DNA from 4 places in the Pseudomonas sp. Lz4W genome. Region 3 is predicted to be linked to each of the others. Evidence: predicted binding sites of a transcription regulator. Region 3 holds the regulator's gene; each other region holds the start of a gene.
The links. Region 3 encodes FliA, which starts transcription of late flagellar genes. Its sites were predicted from a motif close to CTAAAGTTTNNNNNNNNNNNGCCGNTAA; they were not measured.
Positions count from the first base shown of each region.

Region 1: a site for FliA is predicted at 2,449-2,476, ahead of B195_RS23250 (methyl-accepting chemotaxis protein). Genes of this name have one in related genera too.
Region 2: a site for FliA is predicted at 2,774-2,801, ahead of B195_RS21265 (methyl-accepting chemotaxis protein). Genes of this name have one in related genera too.
Region 4: a site for FliA is predicted at 2,837-2,864, ahead of motA (flagellar motor stator protein MotA). Genes of this name have one in related genera too.

Region 1 covers NZ_CP017432.1:3,438,014-3,442,603, forward strand. Annotated here, with positions in the region: gene B195_RS15695 (Na+/H+ antiporter family protein) at 1-805, opposite strand, end outside; partial or broken gene B195_RS23245 (HAMP domain-containing protein) at 2,262-2,408, shown strand; gene B195_RS23250 (methyl-accepting chemotaxis protein) at 2,511-3,266, shown strand; gene B195_RS15705 (ATP-binding protein) at 3,312-4,590, opposite strand, start outside.
Region 2 covers NZ_CP017432.1:4,671,157-4,675,746, reverse strand. Annotated here, with positions in the region: gene B195_RS21275 (amino acid ABC transporter permease) at 1-10, shown strand, start outside; gene B195_RS21270 (amino acid ABC transporter ATP-binding protein) at 3-737, shown strand; gene B195_RS21265 (methyl-accepting chemotaxis protein) at 782-2,698, opposite strand; gene B195_RS21260 (16S rRNA (uracil(1498)-N(3))-methyltransferase) at 2,942-3,652, opposite strand; gene tatC (twin-arginine translocase subunit TatC) at 3,649-4,449, opposite strand; gene tatB (Sec-independent protein translocase protein TatB) at 4,454-4,590, opposite strand, start outside.
Region 3 covers NZ_CP017432.1:3,305,370-3,309,959, forward strand. Annotated here, with positions in the region: gene B195_RS15040 (protein phosphatase CheZ) at 68-856, opposite strand; gene B195_RS15045 (chemotaxis response regulator CheY) at 877-1,248, opposite strand; gene fliA (RNA polymerase sigma factor FliA) at 1,456-2,199, opposite strand; gene fleN (flagellar synthesis regulator FleN) at 2,196-3,026, opposite strand; gene flhF (flagellar biosynthesis protein FlhF) at 3,146-4,459, opposite strand; gene flhA (flagellar biosynthesis protein FlhA) at 4,471-4,590, opposite strand, start outside.
Region 4 covers NZ_CP017432.1:4,533,663-4,538,252, reverse strand. Annotated here, with positions in the region: gene asd (archaetidylserine decarboxylase) at 1-350, opposite strand, end outside; gene B195_RS20705 (rhodanese-like domain-containing protein) at 360-1,187, opposite strand; gene B195_RS20700 (HDOD domain-containing protein) at 1,232-2,767, opposite strand; gene motA (flagellar motor stator protein MotA) at 2,932-3,783, shown strand; gene motB (flagellar motor protein MotB) at 3,787-4,590, shown strand, end outside.

The sequences.
Region 1 (4,590 bases), 130 kb from region 3:
TCAGAAAGCCTGCCAGTGCTCCGATGATCATGGAGCCCAGCCACAGCTGAATGATAAACGCGGCAGCGATGGCAACTCCGGCCACCAGCAGGGTTCGCGGGTTGTAGCTGATAGCCACTTGCTCGACCTGCTCAATCTTGGCCAAATCATATTCACGCTTTTTGCGGTAACTGATGAATACAGCCACCAACAACCCGAACAACATGCCTAGCGCCGGGATCGCCATTGCGTGGGTGACATTGACCTGGCTGACATCCACCCCGCTCTTGCTGACGTTGGCGAGCAAAATCTGGTTGAGAAAGATGTTGCCGAAGCCCACCGGTAAAAATATGTATGGCGTAATCAAGCCAAAGGTCATGACACAGGCGATCAGGCGCCGGTCAATTTTCAACTTGGTGAGCACGTACAGCAGGGGCGGAACCAGCAAGGGAATGAAGGCGATATGAATCGGCAAGATGTTCTGCGAAGAGATTGCGACCACCAGCAACAAACCGATCAGTAGCCACTTGAGGCGATTGCCGCCGACAGCCTGTTGTCTATTGACCATGATCAGGGCCTTGTCGGCCAGTGCATGGGCCAGGCCGGACTTGGCGATCGCCACCGCGAAGGCACCCAGCATTGCATAGGACAAGGCGACCTGCGCGCCGCCACCCAAGCCGCTGTTGAACGCATCGAGCGTTGCTTCGATGCCCAGCCCGCCCACAAGGCCGCCGACGACGGCACCCGTGATCAGGGCGATCACCACATGCACACGGGACAGACTGAGCACCAACATGATGCCGACCGCGGCAATTACTGCATTCATCATTACAACCTCTTAGCGCGCACTACGATAAAACACCGTAAAGCGGAAAATTTCGGGCAAAAGGCTGCTGTTCCAGTCGCCGGTCTGAAAGGGAGTGCTTATTTGGGGGCGCACACTTTGCAGCAGCATTGACGCCTTGTCAAAGCACACGCCAAAGGCCTGCGGGGATCATCGCCTGAATGGGGATACCCTTAATTCTGACAGGGTTTAATCTTTTTAAAATTTGAAAACGTAACCTCTAAATACAGATTTCCCCATAAAGAAAACTATCGGCTGGCCGCTAACAGACAAAGCCTCTATTCAGGATGTCTCCATGTCGCTCAGACAGCTTTCCATCCAATGGAAAATCACCCTCCTCGCCGGACTCTGCCTGCTGGGTATCGTCGCTCTTCTGGTGGGACTTTCCCTCTATCGCATGGATTACACGGCCGATCTGGTGGAGGCCTCAAGCACGCAGATGCTCAATGAGTCCGCACAGGCCCGTATTGAGGCCCAGGGCGAAGCCCAGGCGTTGGCCATCAGTCGCCAATTTATGGACGCCTATCAATACGGCAACGGGTTTGCACGACAAGTCCTGTTTTTACGTGAGCAATCGGAAAAGCGCTTTCTGGATGCTTTCGATCTGCGTGAAGATCTGACCCGACAGGTGAAAGCGGCCCTGCAGGCCAATCCCGACTTGCTTGGTTTGTCCCTGGTGTTTGAAGCCAATGCGCTGGACGGCAAGGACCAGCTGTTCGACCATCAATCAGAGCTGGGCAGCAACGACAAGGGCCGTTTTGCCCTTTACTGGTCGCAACCGACGCCGGGCAAGCTGACGTCGATGGCACTGCCTGAAACCGACATGACCGATACCAGTACCGGGCCCAGCGGCCAGGCGAATAATTCATGGTTTACCTGCCCGCGTACGACGCTCCAGCCGTGCATTATCGAACCTTACTTTTACGCGATCGATGGGCAAAACGTTTTATTGACCAGCATCGTTTTTCCGCTGATGGTCAAGGGCAAGGTCATCGCCTCGCTCTCGGTTGATATCAACCTCAACAGCCTGCAAACCATGAGCCAGCTTGCCAGCCAGAAGCTTTACGACGGGCAGACCAGCGTCAGCATTGTCAGCTCGGCAGGCATATTGGCCGGCTTTAGCAGCGACGCGAGCAAGCTTGGCCAACGTCTGGATCAGATTGACGCCGACGATGGTGCCCGGTTGAGTCAACTGATGGCCAGCGGCGGTGAGCCCCAGAGCATTCATGGTCACCAGCGGTTGAAAATCCTGACCCCGTTCCTGCCGATCCCGGGCAGCAAGCCGTGGGGGGTGTTACTCGATGTGCCGGAAAAGGTACTGGTCGGGCCGGCCCAGGCGCTGCAAGCAGAACTGGACGAGCGCAATAAGGCAGGCACCCTGATTGAGCTGTGCCTGGGCTCTCTGGCAGCAATCATCGGCCTGCTGCTGGTATGGCTGATGGCCCGCAGTGTGACGCGACCGATTCTGGGGGTAGCGCGCATGCTTGAGGACATTGCCAGCGGCGAAGGCGATCTGACCCGACGCCTGGCCTACGACAAGCAGGACGAACTGGGCCAGCTGGCAGGCTGGTTCAACCGCTTCCTCGACAAGCTGCAGCCGATCATCGCCGAGGTGAAACATTCGGTTCAGGATGCCCGCAATACGGCCGATCAATCGGCGGCCATTGCCACCCAGACCAGTGCCGGCATGGAGCAGCAGTACCGCCAGGTCGATCAGGCTGCCACTGCCTCCCATGAAATGAGCGCTACGGCGCAAGATGTCGCACGCAGTGCGGCGCAGGCTGCTCAGGCAGCGCGCGATGCCGACCAGGCGACACGCCAGGGGCTGACCATCATTGACCGTACAACGTCCAGCATCGACCACCTGGCTGCCGACATGAGCGTAGCCATGACCCAGGTCGAAGGGTTGGCGGCCAATAGCGAAAAAATCGGTTCTGTACTGGAAGTGATTCGCGCGATTGCCGAGCAGACTAATTTACTCGCCCTCAATGCTGCGATCGAGGCGGCCCGAGCAGGCGAAGCCGGGCGCGGTTTTGCCGTGGTGGCTGACGAAGTGCGCAATTTGGCGCGACGAACCCAGGAGTCGGTGGAAGAAACCCGACAGGTGATTGAACAACTGCAAATCGGCACCAAGGATGTAGTGACGTCCATGGGCAACAGCCATCGCCAGGCCCAGGGCAGTGTCGAGCAGGTCGGTCAGGCAGTAACGGCATTGCAGCAAATCGGTGATGCCGTGAGCGTGATTACCGACATGAACTTGCAGATTGCCAGTGCCGCCGAAGAGCAGAGTGCAGTGGCTGAAGAGATCAACAGCAATGTGGCCACCATCCGCGATGTCACGGAATCATTGTCCGGACAGGCCAATGAGTCGGCACGGGTCAGCCAGTCGCTGAACTCACTGGCCAACCAGCAGCAAAAGTTGATGGATCAGTTCCGCGTCTGACCTGAAGTGGCATGATTGACGGCGGCCCCGGGGCCGCCGTCATTTTCAGCTCCTGCGGGCGGGTAGCCTGATCATCACCGACAAGCCGCCCAGCGCCCCCGTTTCAAGCTGCATTTCCCCACCCCAGACATCCACGATATCTCGCACAATGCCCAGGCCCAATCCATGGCCACTGGTTTGCTCGTCCAGCCGTGTTCCACGGCTGATGACCTGGTCGCGCTCTGTCTCGGGTATGCCCGGCCCATCGTCCTGGACTTCAATCTCATACCCGCCCGCGGTCTGGCGGATGTTCAGTTCTACTTGCGAATCCGCCCATTTGCAGGCGTTGTCCAATAGATTGCCGAGCAATTCGAGCATGTCTTCACGGTCCCAAGGCATGTGCAGTCCTGGACTGGTGTTTAGCCTTAACGCCAAATGCCCGCCGTGAATCATGCCAAGGGTCGCCATCAACCCCGGCATTTCGGCGTCGACATCGAATTGAGCGCCCGGCAAGGCATCGCCTGCCAGACGGGCACGATTAAGTTCCCGACTCATACGCTGCTGCATCTGCTCTAACTGATCGCGCAGGGTTTTCTGTATCTGGGGATAAGCATCCAGCCGGCTGTCCTTGGCCAGGCTGATTAATACTGCCAACGGAGTTTTTAACGCATGTCCCAGGTTGCCCAAGGCATTACGTGAACGCTTCAGATTGTCTTCAGTGTGGGCCAACAGGTGGTTTATCTGAGTGACTAAAGGCTCAAGCTCAAGGGGCACCTGGGCGTCGAGTTTCGAACGTTGTCCGGCCTGTAACTGTGCGATCTGCTTGCGGGCCGTTTCAAGTGGACGCAAAGCCCGATTAACCGTGAGCCGTTGCAGCAGCAAAATAACGATCAGGGCGAACACGCCAATGGCCAACCCTATGCGCTGAACCTGCATGAAGCTTTCGCGTATGGGTGTGTAGTCCTGGGCCACACTGATGGAAACCGCGTGGCCAAAACGCTGATAGTCACTGCGCAAGACCAGCAACATCTGCCCTTCGGGCCCCTCTTGCAACTTGCTGTCCAGGCCCGGATGACTGGGTCGCGGCAATTGAGCGTCCCAGAGTGAGCGCGAGCGCCAATGGATGTCACCAAACTGGATACTGAAGTAATGCCCGGAGAAAGGTCGATGGTAAGCCGGGGATAATCTGCGCTCATCCAGCTGCAAACCCTGGGGGCCCCGGCTCAAGGCAAGCAACAGGTTCTCGCTCTCGTTCTGTAGCCCCGACTCCAGATAGCGCTGAAGACCATTTTCAAATAGCCAGAGACTGACCTGACCGACCACCAGACCGGCAATCAACAGGACA
Region 2 (4,590 bases), 1.4 Mb from region 3:
AAGTGATTGAAGTTCGCGAACTGGTAAAAGTCTTCGATACCCGCGGGCAAGTCGTCCGTGCGGTAGACAATGTCAGCACCACAGTGGCCAAAGGCGAAGTGCTGGTGGTGATTGGGCCTTCGGGCTCAGGTAAATCGACCTTTCTACGCTGCCTCAACGGCCTGGAAGAGTTCGATTCCGGTTCGGTCAGCATCGACGGCCTGGACCTGGCCGACCCGAAAACTGACGTCAACGCCTATCGCCGTGAAGTCGGCATGGTGTTCCAGCATTTCAACCTGTTCCCGCACATGACCGTGCTCGAAAACCTGTGTCTGGCGCAGAAGGTCGTGCGCAAGCGCGGCAAGGCCGAGCGCGAGGCCAAGGCCCGGGCTCTGCTGGAGAAGGTCGGGATCGGGCAGAAGGCTGACGAGTATCCGTCGCGGCTATCGGGCGGCCAGCAGCAACGGGTGGCAATTGCCCGCGCCCTGGCGATGGAACCCAAGGTGATGCTGTTCGACGAGCCGACTTCGGCGCTTGACCCGGAAATGGTCGGCGAAGTGCTGGACGTGATGAAGACCCTGGCCCGTGAAGGCATGACCATGGTCTGTGTGACCCACGAGATGGGCTTTGCCCGTGAAGTGGCCAATCGCGTGCTGTTCTTTGATCACGGCAAGCTGCTGGAGGATTCCGCCCCGGAAGACTTCTTCAACTCGCCCAAAGACCTGCGGGCCCAGGCGTTCCTGCGTCAGGTGCTGTAAAACCCCAACCCTGCAGGGGCTCGCTCCTGCAGGGTTATCAGACTTCAGACCTTGAAGCGTGCCACCAGCGCCTGCAGGTGCGCACCCAGGCGCGCCAGCTCAACGCTGGACGCCGCGGTCTCTTCGCTTGCCGCTGCCGTCTGCTCTGACACGTCACGCACATTCAGCACGCTGCGGTTGATCTCTTCAGCGACGGCGCTTTGTTGTTCGGCGGCCGCCGCAATCTGTTGGTTCATGCCCTGAATGGTCGACACCGTGCGGGTGATGCTGCCCAGCGCTTCGCCTGCACGACGGGTGAGTTCAACGCTGCTGTCGGTCAGGATACGGCTGCTGTCCATGCTGCTGGAGGCCTGCCGGGTACCGCTTTGCAGGCCTTCAATGAGCTCTTCGATCTCTTCGGTGGATTTTTGCGTGCGCTGCGCCAGGCTGCGTACCTCGTCGGCTACCACCGCAAAGCCACGGCCTGCCTCACCGGCGCGGGCGGCCTCGATGGCGGCATTGAGCGCCAGCAGGTTGGTTTGCTGGGCCACCGACTTGATCACATCGAGCACGCTGCCGATCTTGTCACTTTCGCGCTTGAGATGGTCCATGGCTTCGGTGGAGTGGCCCACTTCAATCGCCAGTTTCTCGATCTGGGCAATGGCTTCACCGACCACTTTGTCGCCTTCACGGGACTGCTGGTCGGCAACAACAGCGGCTTCTGAGGCCTCTTCGGCATTGCGCGCCACTTCCTGCACCGTTGCCGCCATTTCGTGCATGGCGGTAGCGACTTGATCGGTTTCGACTTTCTGGCTGTTGACCCCGGCACTGGTCTGTTCGGTCACGGCTGAGAGTTCTTCGGCCGCGCTGGCAATCTGGGTCACGCCATCGCTGATGCCCCCGATCAGTTCGCGCAGACCTTCGGTCATCCTTTGCACGGCGTGCTGCAATTGCCCCAGCTCGTCGCGGCGAGCGGTGGGGTTGTCATGGCTCAGGTCGCCTGCGGCGATCCACTCAACGGTCTTGAGCGTGCGCTGCAGCGGGATGACGATCTGCCGGGTAATAACCCAGGCAGCAATGATGCCCAGTACCAGCGCCAGTAATGTACAACCTATGAGCAGGTTCTCGGCCTGCTGGCTGTCCTGGTCGCGTTTTTCGGTTTGCAGGGTCGAAAGCTTCTGGCTCAGATCGATCAGGGTGCTGCCTTGCTGCTGCATGCGCGTCAGCGCCCGGGCACTGGCGACTTGAGCATCGCGAAAGCCGGTCACGGCGGCCCGATAGTTTTGCATGGCCAGCGTGGCTTGCTGCAAGTGGCTCAGATGTTCGTCGGGGAGCCTGGCGGGCAGGCTGTCGAGTTCTTTGAGCGCATGGTCGATGGCATCCAGGGCGGGCTGCTCGGCCTCGGGGCTGGCGCTATAGGTGTAGCCACGCACCTGGAACCTGGCTTGCTGAAGCAGTTTTTGCAGTTCGATGACGCTCTTGTACTGCGCCAGGCTGTCGCTTTGCAGCAAGGTCTGCTCAATGTCTGCAACGCTGGCGACGGCGCTGTCGGCGGTACTGCCGAGCAGTACGCGGTTGGCTTCACGTGCTTGAGTGGCCAGCCCGGAGTCGGCGAATGCGCTTTTGTATTCGGCCACCGCGGCGAGCTGTTGCTCGACCAGGGCCAGCTCCGCAGGATCGGTGAGCTGGCGGCGCGACAGGTCCAGCGTCTGGTCCAGGGCGGTCAACTGGCCATTTACCTCGGCGTTGCCTTTTTCACCCTTGTCCCGCTCGTAGTCCAGACGTGCAATGCGCAAGTCTTTGGTCAGCTCGATGGTCTTTGATATGTTGGCCAGCTTGTCACCGCGGTCGATCACTGAAACCAGACCCTTCCAACCGATTGCGCTTATCAGCACTGTTAAAACCAGCACCAGACCAAATCCCAGGCCCAGCTTGCGATTAACACCGATATTGCCCAGTAGTCTGGCCAGTTGACGGTACATGATGAAACTCCTTTTATGACGCGAGCAGCCTGACGGGAAGCCGTCCATTGCTTTGCGTTCTTCACGGGTATCAGGGCATCGGCGTGGCGCAGGGGAACTGAAGCGGGGGGTGTTGAATGTGTGACCGAGGCCTCAAACCCGCAGCGCAACTTCGTAGTCGCCGAGGAACGAGGCTGCGATGGCTGCGAAGCTGGCCCCGGGGGGGCGCAGCCTCGCTCATAGTCAGCGACTAGGTGGCAGGGCTCAGAACAGCCGGGCGAGAAGGGCGGTGACGGCGGTTTCGACCCGCAGGATGCGCGCGCCGAGTTGCACCGGTTGCAGGCCGGCTTTGGCCAGCAGGTCGATTTCGTACGGAATCCAGCCGCCTTCCGGGCCGATAGCCAGGGTCACGGCTTGATCCAGGCCGCGTGGGCACGCGGGGTAATCACCGGGGTGGCCAACCAGGCCCAGTGTGCCTTCGACCAGTTGTGGCAGGCGGTCTTCGACGAACGGCTTGAAACGTTTTTCGATGATGATTTCAGGCAGCACGCTGTCGCGGGACTGCTCCAGCCCCAGAATCAGCTGTTCGCGAATTGCTTCGGGCTCCAGAAACGGGGTCTGCCAAAAGCTTTTTTCGACCCGGTAACTGTTCATCAGAACCACCCTGGGCACGCCCATCGAGGCAACTGTCTGCAGGACCCGGCGCAACATCTTCGGGCGCGGCAGGGCCAGTAACAGGGTCAGGGGCAGTTTGTCGGGCGGCGGCTGGTCGAGGTTGTGGATAACCAGTTCGGCTTCTTTGGCCTCCAGGCGCACCAGTTCGGCGCTGCCCATTAAACCGCCGATGCGTCCGACCCGCAGGTTGTCGCCCACTGCCGCACGGTGCACTTCCTGCATGTGAGTCAGGCGCCGATCGCGCAGGATCACGCGATCGGCGGCAATGAAATCAGCCTCTTCGAGGAGCAGCAGGTTCACGCTTGCGGTGCTGGCGGCTGGGCGTTGCTGTCGTTCTCGGGCTGTTCGTCCGGGTGATCGCCACGCTTGTTTTTGCTGATCAGGCTGCCGAACAGAATGCCGATTTCAAACAGCATCCACATCGGAATCGCCAGCAGGGTCTGGGAGAAGATGTCCGGCGGGGTCAGGATCATGCCGACTACAAAGCAGCCGATAATCACGTACGGCCGGATTTTGCGCAGGTATTTGACGTCGACAATTCCGATCCATACCAGCAGCACCACTGCCACCGGGATTTCAAAGGCTACGCCAAAGGCAAAAAACAGGGTCATGACGAAATCAAGGTAGCTACTGATGTCGGTCATCATGGCCACGCCTTCCGGTGTCGCGGAGGCGAAGAACTTGAACACCAGCGGGAACACCAGGAAATAGGCGAACGCCATGCCGGCGTAGAACAGGAAGATGCTGGAGATCAGCAGCGGCACGGCAATGCGCTTTTCGTGCTTGTACAGGCCGGGGGCGATAAAGCCCCAGATCTGATGCAGGATCACCGGGATCGCTATAAACAGCGACACCATCATGGTCAGCTTGAGCGGTGTGAGGAACGGCGATGCCACGTCGGTGGCGATCATCGTGGCGCCCACCGGCAGGTATTCACGCAATGGCGTGGAAACCAGGGTGTAGATCTGCTGGGTGAAGGCGAACAACCCGATGAAGATCAGAAAAATCGCGGCGATGCAGCGCAGCAGGCGGGTGCGCAGCTCGGTCAGATGCGAAACCAGCGGCATTGGCTGGTCGTGTTCAGGCTTATCGCTCATGCGCTTAGGGGGCTCGCGGTGGCAGGGTAGGGTCGTGTGGCACTGCCGGTTGAAGTGCAGGCCCGGACTCGGTCTTGCTCAGGCTGACCGGAGCAGGGGCCGGCGGCTCTGCGGGCTCGGGCTGCGCAGGTGCGGCCAAAG
Region 3 (4,590 bases):
CGTGCTCCTTGAAGTAGGACCTTTCGACGCCGGGACGGGTAACCCTTACCGCGCGCCTACTCAGTACCTAGAAACCTAAACTGGAAAGCAAATCGTCTACATCATCCTGGCCGGACACGACATCATCACGTTTATCGGCATGAATCTGCGGACCTTCACCCTTAGTCAGGTTTTTTTGCGAATTATTTTCTGCGAGCAGTGCCGCACGGTCGTGTTCGATCCCGGCAAAGCGATCGACCTGACTGGCCATCAGCACCAGCTTGAGCAAATTGCTTTCCACATCGGTCACCAACTGGGTGACACGCTTGATCACCTGACCGGTGAGGTCCTGGTAATCCTGGGCGAGCAATATGTCAGTGAGGTTGGCGGACACCACATGGTTGTCGGCTTCGCTGCGCGTCAAAAAACTGTCAACCCGCCGCGCCAGTTCGCGAAACTCCTCGGCGCCTACTTCGCGCCGCATAAAGCGGCCCCAGTCTGCGCTCAGGGCTTTAGCCTCGCTGCCCAGGCCATTGACCAGCGGCGTGCTGTTTTCTACCAGATCCATGGTTCGATTCGCCGCAGCTTCCGTGAGCTTCACAACATAAGCCAAACGCTCGGCTGCATCGGTGATCTGCGACACTTCTTCAGCGCGCGGCATGTTCGGATCGATGTGAAAGTTGACAATCGAGCTGTGCAACTCACGGGTCAGCTTGCCGACTTCCTGGTACAGGCCGCGATCGCGAGTCTGGTTCAGTTCATGAATCAGTTGCACGGCGTCGCCAAACTTGCCTTTCTCAAGGCTGTCGACCAATTCGCGGGCATGTTTTTTCAGGGTCGACTCAAACTCGCCCTGTGTCGCTTCTTGATGCTCCATAGCGCCCCCCGGGAAACCGTTCAACCGATGCGATCAAAGATTTTTTCGATCTTGTCTTTGAGTGCAAGGGCCGTGAACGGCTTGACCACATAGCCGTTGACCCCGGCCTGGGCCGCCTCGATGATTTGTTCGCGCTTGGCTTCAGCGGTCACCATCAGCACGGGCAGGTGCTTGAGTTTTTCGTCGGCACGCACATGGCGCAACAACTCGATACCGGTCATGCCCGGCATGTTCCAGTCCGTCACCAGAAAGTCGATGTGCCCCTGGTTGAGGATCGGCAACGCCGTGGTGCCGTCGTCCGCCTCCACCGTGTTGGTGAACCCGAGGTCACGCAACAGATTTTTAATGATCCGTCGCATCGTTGAGAAATCATCAACGATGAGGATCTTCATGTTCTTGTCCAATTCGACCTCCAAGCAGTCTTAAACGCGTTCAGTCTCTGGACGCGCCATTCAATCAATTCGATTTCGCACACGCCATAAATCAACTGTGGGAGCGGGCCTGACGCGATGCAGGCAACGCCGGTTAACTGATCCACCGCGTCGCGCCCATCGCGGGCAAGCCCGCTCCCACAATGAATCAGCGATTGCCCGCTGTTTTCAGTTCGCCCGCCACTGCCCCAGGCGTGCCCGCAGGCGGGCGGCGCACTGACTGTGCAGCTGGCTGACACGGGATTCGCTGACCCCCAGCACCTCGCCGATTTCCTTGAGGTTCAGTTCTTCGTCGTAATACAGCGCCAGGACCAGTCGCTCACGCTCCGGCAACAGGCTGATCGCGTCGGCCAGTGCTGTCTGGAAGCGTTCATCTTCCAGGTCCCGCGAGGGTTCCGGGTGAGCACTGGCACCATCCTCATGCAACCCTTCGTGCTCGCCGTCCTGCAACAGGTCGTCGAAACTGAACAGGCGGCTGCCCAGGGTGTCATTCAAAATGGCGTAATAATCATCAAGGCTTAACTGGAGTTCGGCCGCAACCTCGTGATCTTTAGCGTCACAACCGGTTTTTGCTTCAATTACCCGAATTGCGTCACTGACCATGCGGGTATTGCGGTGCACCGAGCGCGGCGCCCAGTCGCCCTTGCGCACTTCATCGAGCATCGCACCACGAATGCGGATACCGGCGTAGGTCTCGAAACTCGCGCCCTTGGTCGCGTCGTATTTGGTCGACACTTCGAGCAGGCCGATCATCCCGGCCTGGATCAGGTCGTCCACCTGCACGCTGGCGGGCAAACGCGCCAACAGGTGATAGGCGATACGCTTGACCAACGGTGCGTAGCGTTCGATCAGCTCATACTGGCTGTCACGCGACGCTTTGCTGTACATGCGATAGCCGCTGGCGGTCATCAGGGACGCCCTCCGCCTGCCTGTTGCACCAGGCGCTCGACAAAGAACTCCAGATGCCCCCGGGGATTGGCCGGCAGCGGCCAGGTGTCAACTTTCTGGGCGATGGCCTTGAACGCCAGGGAGCACTTGGAACGCGGAAATGCCTCGTACACGGCGCGCTGTTTTTGCACCGCCTTGCGCACACTCTCGTCGTAGGGAACGGCGCCCACGTATTGCAGGGCGACATCCAGAAAACGGTCGGTAACCTTGGTCAGTTTGGCGAACAGATTGCGCCCTTCCTGCGGGCTCTGGGCCATGTTGGCCAGCACCCGGAACCGGTTCATCCCGAAATCGCGGTTCAGCAGCTTGATCAGCGCGTAGGCATCGGTGATCGAAGTCGGTTCGTCACACACCACCAGCAGGACTTCCTGGGCGGCGCGCACAAAACTCACCACTGAGTCGCCGATCCCGGCTGCGGTATCGATCACCAGCACGTCGAGGTTATCGCCCAGGTCACTGAAGGCCTGGATCAAACCGGCATGCTGGGCCGGGCTCAGGTTGACCATGCTCTGGGTGCCCGACGCCGCCGGTACGATCCTGATCCCGCCAGGGCCCTGGAGCAGTACGTCGCGCAGCTCGCAACGACCCTCGACCACATCGGCCAGGGTGTACTTGGGGGTCAGCCCGAGCAGCACATCGACGTTTGCCAGGCCCAGGTCGGCATCCATCAACATGACGCGTCTGCCCATTTCGGCAAGCGCGATAGACAAGTTGACTGACACGTTAGTTTTACCGACGCCACCCTTGCCGCCGGTCACTGCGATCACCTGTACGGGATGCATGCTGCCCATGATCATTTTTTACCTTGTCTTTCTTAGACGCGGCTACAAAGGTTGGCTGCACGTGCCCCACTGGCACAACACCTTGCAGACCATCGATGTAGGTACATTGCTACGTAACCTTGAGTACCTCAGCCGACCTGTTTGGGAGGGCTTTGATAGATATCAGCGAACATGTCGGCCATGGCCTCTTCACTGGGTTCTTCCTGCATTTGCACACTCACGGCCCGGCTCACCAACTGGTGACGACGGGGCAAGTGAAGATCATCGGGGATCCGCGGACCATCCGTGAGGTAAGCCACCGGCAGCCCGTGCTGGATCGCCAGGCTCAGCACCTCCCCCAGACTCGCGGTTTCATCCAGCTTGGTCAGAATGCAACCGGCCAGCCCGCATCGTTTGTAACTGAGGTAAGCCGCCGTCAACACCTGTTTCTGACTGGTGGTCGCCAGTACCAGATAGTTGCGTGCCTTGATCCCGCGCCCCGCAAGACTTTCAAGCTGCAGGCGCAGTGCCGGATCGCTGGCCTGCAGGCCGGCGGTATCCACCAGCACCACGCGCTTGCGTACCAGCGGCTCAAGGGTCTGGCCCAACGACTGGCCAGGCGCAACGTGGGTCACGGGTACATTGAGAATTCGGCCCAGGGTCTTCAGTTGTTCCTGGGCACCGATACGAAAGCTGTCCATGCTCACCAGGGCAATATTTTGCGCGCCGTACTTGAGGACATAACGCGCTGCCAGCTTGGCCAGGGTAGTGGTTTTGCCCATGCCCGCAGGCCCCACCATGGCAATCACACCGCCCTCTTCCAGGGGTTCAAGCTCCGGGGTCGCGATCATCCGCGCCAGGTGGGCCAGCAACATCCGCCACGCCTGACGCGGTTCTTCAATTCCAGCCACTTGCGCCAGCAGATCCCGCGACAGCGGCCCGGACAAGCCAATGCGCTGTAAACGGCGCCACAAATTGGCTTGTGCAGGCTTGGCGGCCTGCAACTGGTTCCAGGCCAGCGAGCCCAACTGCACTTCGAGCAATTCGCGCAGCACATTGAGTTCCGAGCGCATGTTGTCAAAGGCGCGCTGGTCCATCGACGGCGCGGCCACAGGAGCAGGACGCGCCGGTTCCTGCGGCGCCGGCTCGGTCAACGGCTCGGCGGCGGTCAGCGGCAGACCGGCAAACAACTGGCGGCTGACATCGGCATCGCCATCCCCGCGCAAACTCAGTTCGGCCCGGGCCGAAACAATGCTGGACTGGGTTTTGCGCAGCTCTTCTTCCAGTTCCATATTCGGTACCCGCGGTGCCAGCGCCGACAGCTTGTAGTCCAGGGCGGCAGTCAGCTCCACCCCACCGGCGATCCGGCGGTTACCGATAATGGCGGCGTCGGCCCCCAATTCATCACGAATCAGCTTCATGGCCTGACGCATGTCGGCGGCGAAAAATCGCTTCACTTGCATAAATCAAACCCTCAGCCGTTAGGGCCTACTGTCGCAACAATCGTGACTTGCTTGTTATCAGGAATTTCCTGGTACGAGAGCACATGCAGGTTAGGCACCGCCAGGCGTCCAAACCGCGAAAGCATTGCACG
Region 4 (4,590 bases), 1.2 Mb from region 3:
AGTTCCAGCACGCTGTAGCTATGACCTTTGGCCTGGAACACCCGGCCGTGCTCGATCGGGCCCAGCTGGCTGACTGCACCGTCGGCCGGGCTCAGCACTGCGCCCGGCGTTTGATCCAGCGGGCGGGCACCGTCTTTCAGGGCGCGGGTGAAGAAGGCGTTGAAGTGCTCGTAAGCAGTAACGTCTTCAACCAGAGCCTGGGACATGTCCACTTGATAACGCTTGGCGAACCAGGTGGTGAACGCATTCTTGAACCAGCGCACGCGGCACTCGGCAATGCAGCCGGCCAGGCGCGACAGCAGGTGATGCGGCAACAGGTACTGGCTCAGGAGAAACAGACGCTTTTTCATTGCAGGTCCTTAGTTTTTGACAGGCAGCTCGACGGGGGTGTCGGGGTGGTTGCCCCATTCGCCCCAGGAGCCGGCGTAACCTTTGACGCGCGGATAACCGAGCGATTTGGCGACGAGATAGGTAAAGCCAGAGCGGTGGTGGGTCTGGCAGTGGGTAATCACTTCTTTGTCCGGGGTGATGCCCAGGTCCTTGAGGATCTGCGCCATGTCGGTACGAATGCGCAGGCTGCGGCTTTTATCCATGCCGGCGGTCCATTCGAAGTTTTTCGCGCCCGGGATGTGCCCGCCTTTGGCCGCCAGCACTTTTTCACCGGCGTATTCGGCGGGGCTGCGCGCATCCCAAATTGCCAGGTCAGCCGCGCCCAGGCGGCTTTGCAGGTACTCGCGGGTGGCAGTGGGGGCGTCGTGCAACGTCAGCGGCAACGGGCCACCGACTGCAGGCGGCACAGTGCTCGACACCGGGCAACCTTCCGCGACCCAGGCGTGAATGCCGCCATCCAGATAGTGGTAAGCCTTGTGTCCGATCACGTCGAGCAACCAGATAAAACGGCCGGCCCAACCGCCGCCTTCGTCGTCATACACCACGTAGACCGCGTCGGGGTTGTGCCCCAGTTCGCCGAACAGCGCCTCCAGAGAAGCCTGGCCCGGCAGCAGGCCGGGTGCCGGGGGCTGGCCCAGTTGGGTGCGTTTGGGGTCGACGAAACGGGCACCCGGAATATGCCCGGACTCGTAGCGTGCGACGCTGGTCAGGTCGACCACAATCAGTTCGGGGTTATCCAGCCGTGCGAGCAGGTCGCCGGGCTCGATGACCAACGGCAAACCAGAGAAGTCAGGCATGTGAGGTCTCCAGAGCGAAAAAAGGAGGGATTGTAGCGCAAGGGCTAGCGCCCGCGCGTGCTAAAGCTATTCAGGGCTTTCTCGATGCATTGCGCGGTTTTGCCAAATGCTTGCACGCTGGTCTCGGAAAACGGGCCGCCACCCTGGTCCGCCAGTATCAGCATCACGACGCGGCCACTGTTGCCCAGCGAGCGTAGCAGCAGATGCTCGCCGGGGAACAGCTGGCGCAGGTTGGCGGGCATGACCGCAGAAATCGTCGCGTTGTTTTCCGGCGTCAGGCGAACTTGCGCCGGTTGCGTCATCAAACGTTGCAAGGCGGTGCTTTCACTGACGGTAAAGCTCATGTCGAAGGCTGCTTTCGGCAGTCCGGATATCTGGAAAACTCGCAGTGTGGTTGCGCTCTTGTCGGCCATCAGCAGCATCACCCGGCGCATGCCGCATGCCAGCAGGGCCTCGCGAGCGCAGGTGGTCAGGTGCATTGCGTTGGCGAAGGTGCTCGGCTCTGCCAGCAATTGCCCGCACAGCTTGCGCCATGTGGCCAGCGCCTCGGCAGAGGGTGGCGCGGCAGGCTGGCCGGGACTGCTGCGGCGGCTGTCCCACGGCCATAGCAGTGCTTGGGCCGGGTGCCAGAGGTCGGGCACCGAGTGATAGCGGGCGCTGCTTGCGGCGTTTTGGTGAACCAGCTGCTGCACTTCATCCAGGGTTGTCTGCAGGTACAGCGCGGTGAGCAACTGCCAGCGCACATTGTGCGGGGTATCCCAGCCCGATTGCGCCGACAGCGCCAGAGCATTGGCCAGCAGCACGCTATTGGCGGGGTGATTGAGCCAGCGCCGCAGTGCCGGATCGGCGTCCAGTCGTTGTTGCTGGCGTAACCCGTCATGGTTGTTGCGGGCGATGTGCAGCACGCTGACCAGGGTGCGCTGCTCTTCAATGATGACCGTATAACCCTGTAGCACCCATGCCGGCAGGCGCCACAATTGCGCCAGCGCCCGGCAGATATCGAACAGCCGTACACCGAACAGCTCTTGCTCGACGTCACTGGCGCGCTCGCCTTTGTGGATGACCCGCTGTTCCCATTCTTCGAGCAGTTCTGGATGGGTCAGCGCCAAAGCCCACAAGGGTGAGAGAAACAGCAGGCTGCCCCAGTAGATTTCTTGCCACAGCCGCGCCAGACGATTGCCGAACAGGCCGACGGCCTGTTGCGCCGCGTGCTGGCTGATGAGCTGGATTTGCCGGAACCCCGGGGGGATTTCTTCCTGGCTCAGGGTGTTCATGTGCTCAAGCAATCTCTGGGTACGTTGCAGGCCCAGTCGGTTGATGGCCACTTCCAGGCTCTCGGCCGGTTCGCTCAGGCTGCTTTGCAGGTGCTGGTTGGCTTCGCGAATCAGGGTCAGGGCCAGTGCCGGGCTGTCTTGTATCAGCTCGGCAATCTCGCGCAATGAGCGGCGATTGTCGTTGAGGGCTTTGCACACCAGCCCATGGCTATGCTGCGGGATTGGCAAGCGGGCGGCGTTGAGCCGCTCGACCCAGGCATCCAGGGTTGCAGGTGTTGAGGTCGGGCTGGTGGTTTCACTGGTCATGATGGGAGCTGGTCATCATCAATTTGTTACTCGCGCCAAAAGGGCTGAACGGCTTTTCGCCTTTACCGGCTATAGTCTGGCGCAGATTTGCCGATAAGGAGAAGTAGAGTTTCACCGCGCTTGAATATGACCTTGAACCCGACTCAATAAGTACTTTTATATCTATGGCTAAAATTATCGGCATCATCGTTGTATTCGCGAGCGTACTCGGCGGGTACGTGCTTTCCCACGGCAAGATCGGGGCGCTGATTCAGCCGTTCGAGGTCCTGATTATTGGCGGGGCGGCGTTCGGTGCATTCCTGCAGGCCAATCCCGGTTACATGACCATGCACGTGATCAAAAAATCACTGGGTATGTTCGGCTCGCGTTTTACCCACACTTTTTATCTGGAAGTGCTGGGCCTGATTTACGAGATTCTCAATAAAAGCCGTCGCGAAGGCATGATGGCCATTGAGGCCGATATTGAGGATGCGGCGGCCAGTCCTATCTTCGCCAAGTACCCCACCGTGCTCAAAGACGAGCGCATGACAGCCTTTGTCTGTGATTACCTGCGCATCATGTCGTCGGGCAACATGGCGCCCCACGAGCTTGAAGGGCTGTTCGACATGGAGTTGTTCAACCTCAAGGAAGAGCTGGAGCATCCCTCCCACGCCGTCAACGGGATTGCCGACGGCATGCCGGGTTTCGGTATCGTGGCGGCGGTTCTGGGGATCGTGGTGACCATGGCTTCCTTGGGGGAGGGTGATCAGGCCGCCATTGGCCAGCACGTAGGCGCGGCGTTGGTGGGCACATTCTTCGGTATTCTGGCGGCCTATGGTTTCTTTGGCCCGCTGGCCACAGCGCTGGCGCACGATGCCAAAGAGGAGCTCAACATTTACGAGTCGATCAAGGCCTCACTGGTGGCATCGGCCTCCGGCATGCCGCCGTCGCTGGCGGTCGAGTTCGGGCGCAAAGTGTTGTATCCCAAACACCGGCCGAGCTTTGCCGAGCTGGAACAAGTGGTTCGCGGTCGCTGATTTATGGAAAACAATCAGCCGATCATCATCAAGCGCGTCAAGCGCTACGCTTCGGGTCATCACGGCGGCGCCTGGAAAATTGCCTTCGCGGACTTCGCTACGGCAATGATGGCGTTCTTTCTGGTGATGTGGCTAATGACAGCCGCCACGCCGGAACAAAAAATCGCCATCGGCGGCTACTTCAAGGACCCGATCGGGTTCAGTGACAGCGGCACGCCCTACACCATCGACCTGGGCGGCACCCCAGCGCTGGCGCCGGACAAAACACTCAACCCCGAAGAACAGATGCAGCCCCAGCCCGACAAGGTTGAGGTCGATTCCGATCAGGCTGAAAGCGTGGCGGAGCAAATAGAGAAAGAACGTCTTGAGCTGCTGCTTCAGGAGTTGCAGAACAAGGTCGAAGAAAACCCGCAATTGCGCAAGTTCAAGGACCAGCTGCTGTTTGAAATCACCCCGGACGGTCTGCGGATCCAGATCATGGATGCCGAAAACAGGCCGATGTTCGATGTCGGCAGTGCGCGGCTCAAGCCGTACTTCGAAGATATCTTGCTGGCCCTGGCTGACACCATCAAAGCAGTGCCCAACAAGATCAGTATCAGCGGTCATACGGACGCCACGCCTTATGCCGGCAGTGGTGATTTCGGCAATTGGGAGTTGTCGTCCAACCGTGCCAATGCGGCCCGGCGCGCACTTGTGGTCGGTAGCTACCCGCAGAACCAGGTGGCGCGGGTAGTGGGCTATGCCTCATCGGTGCTGTTTGACAAGGCCAACCCGACCAATCCGGTCAACCGCCGTATCGACATCGTG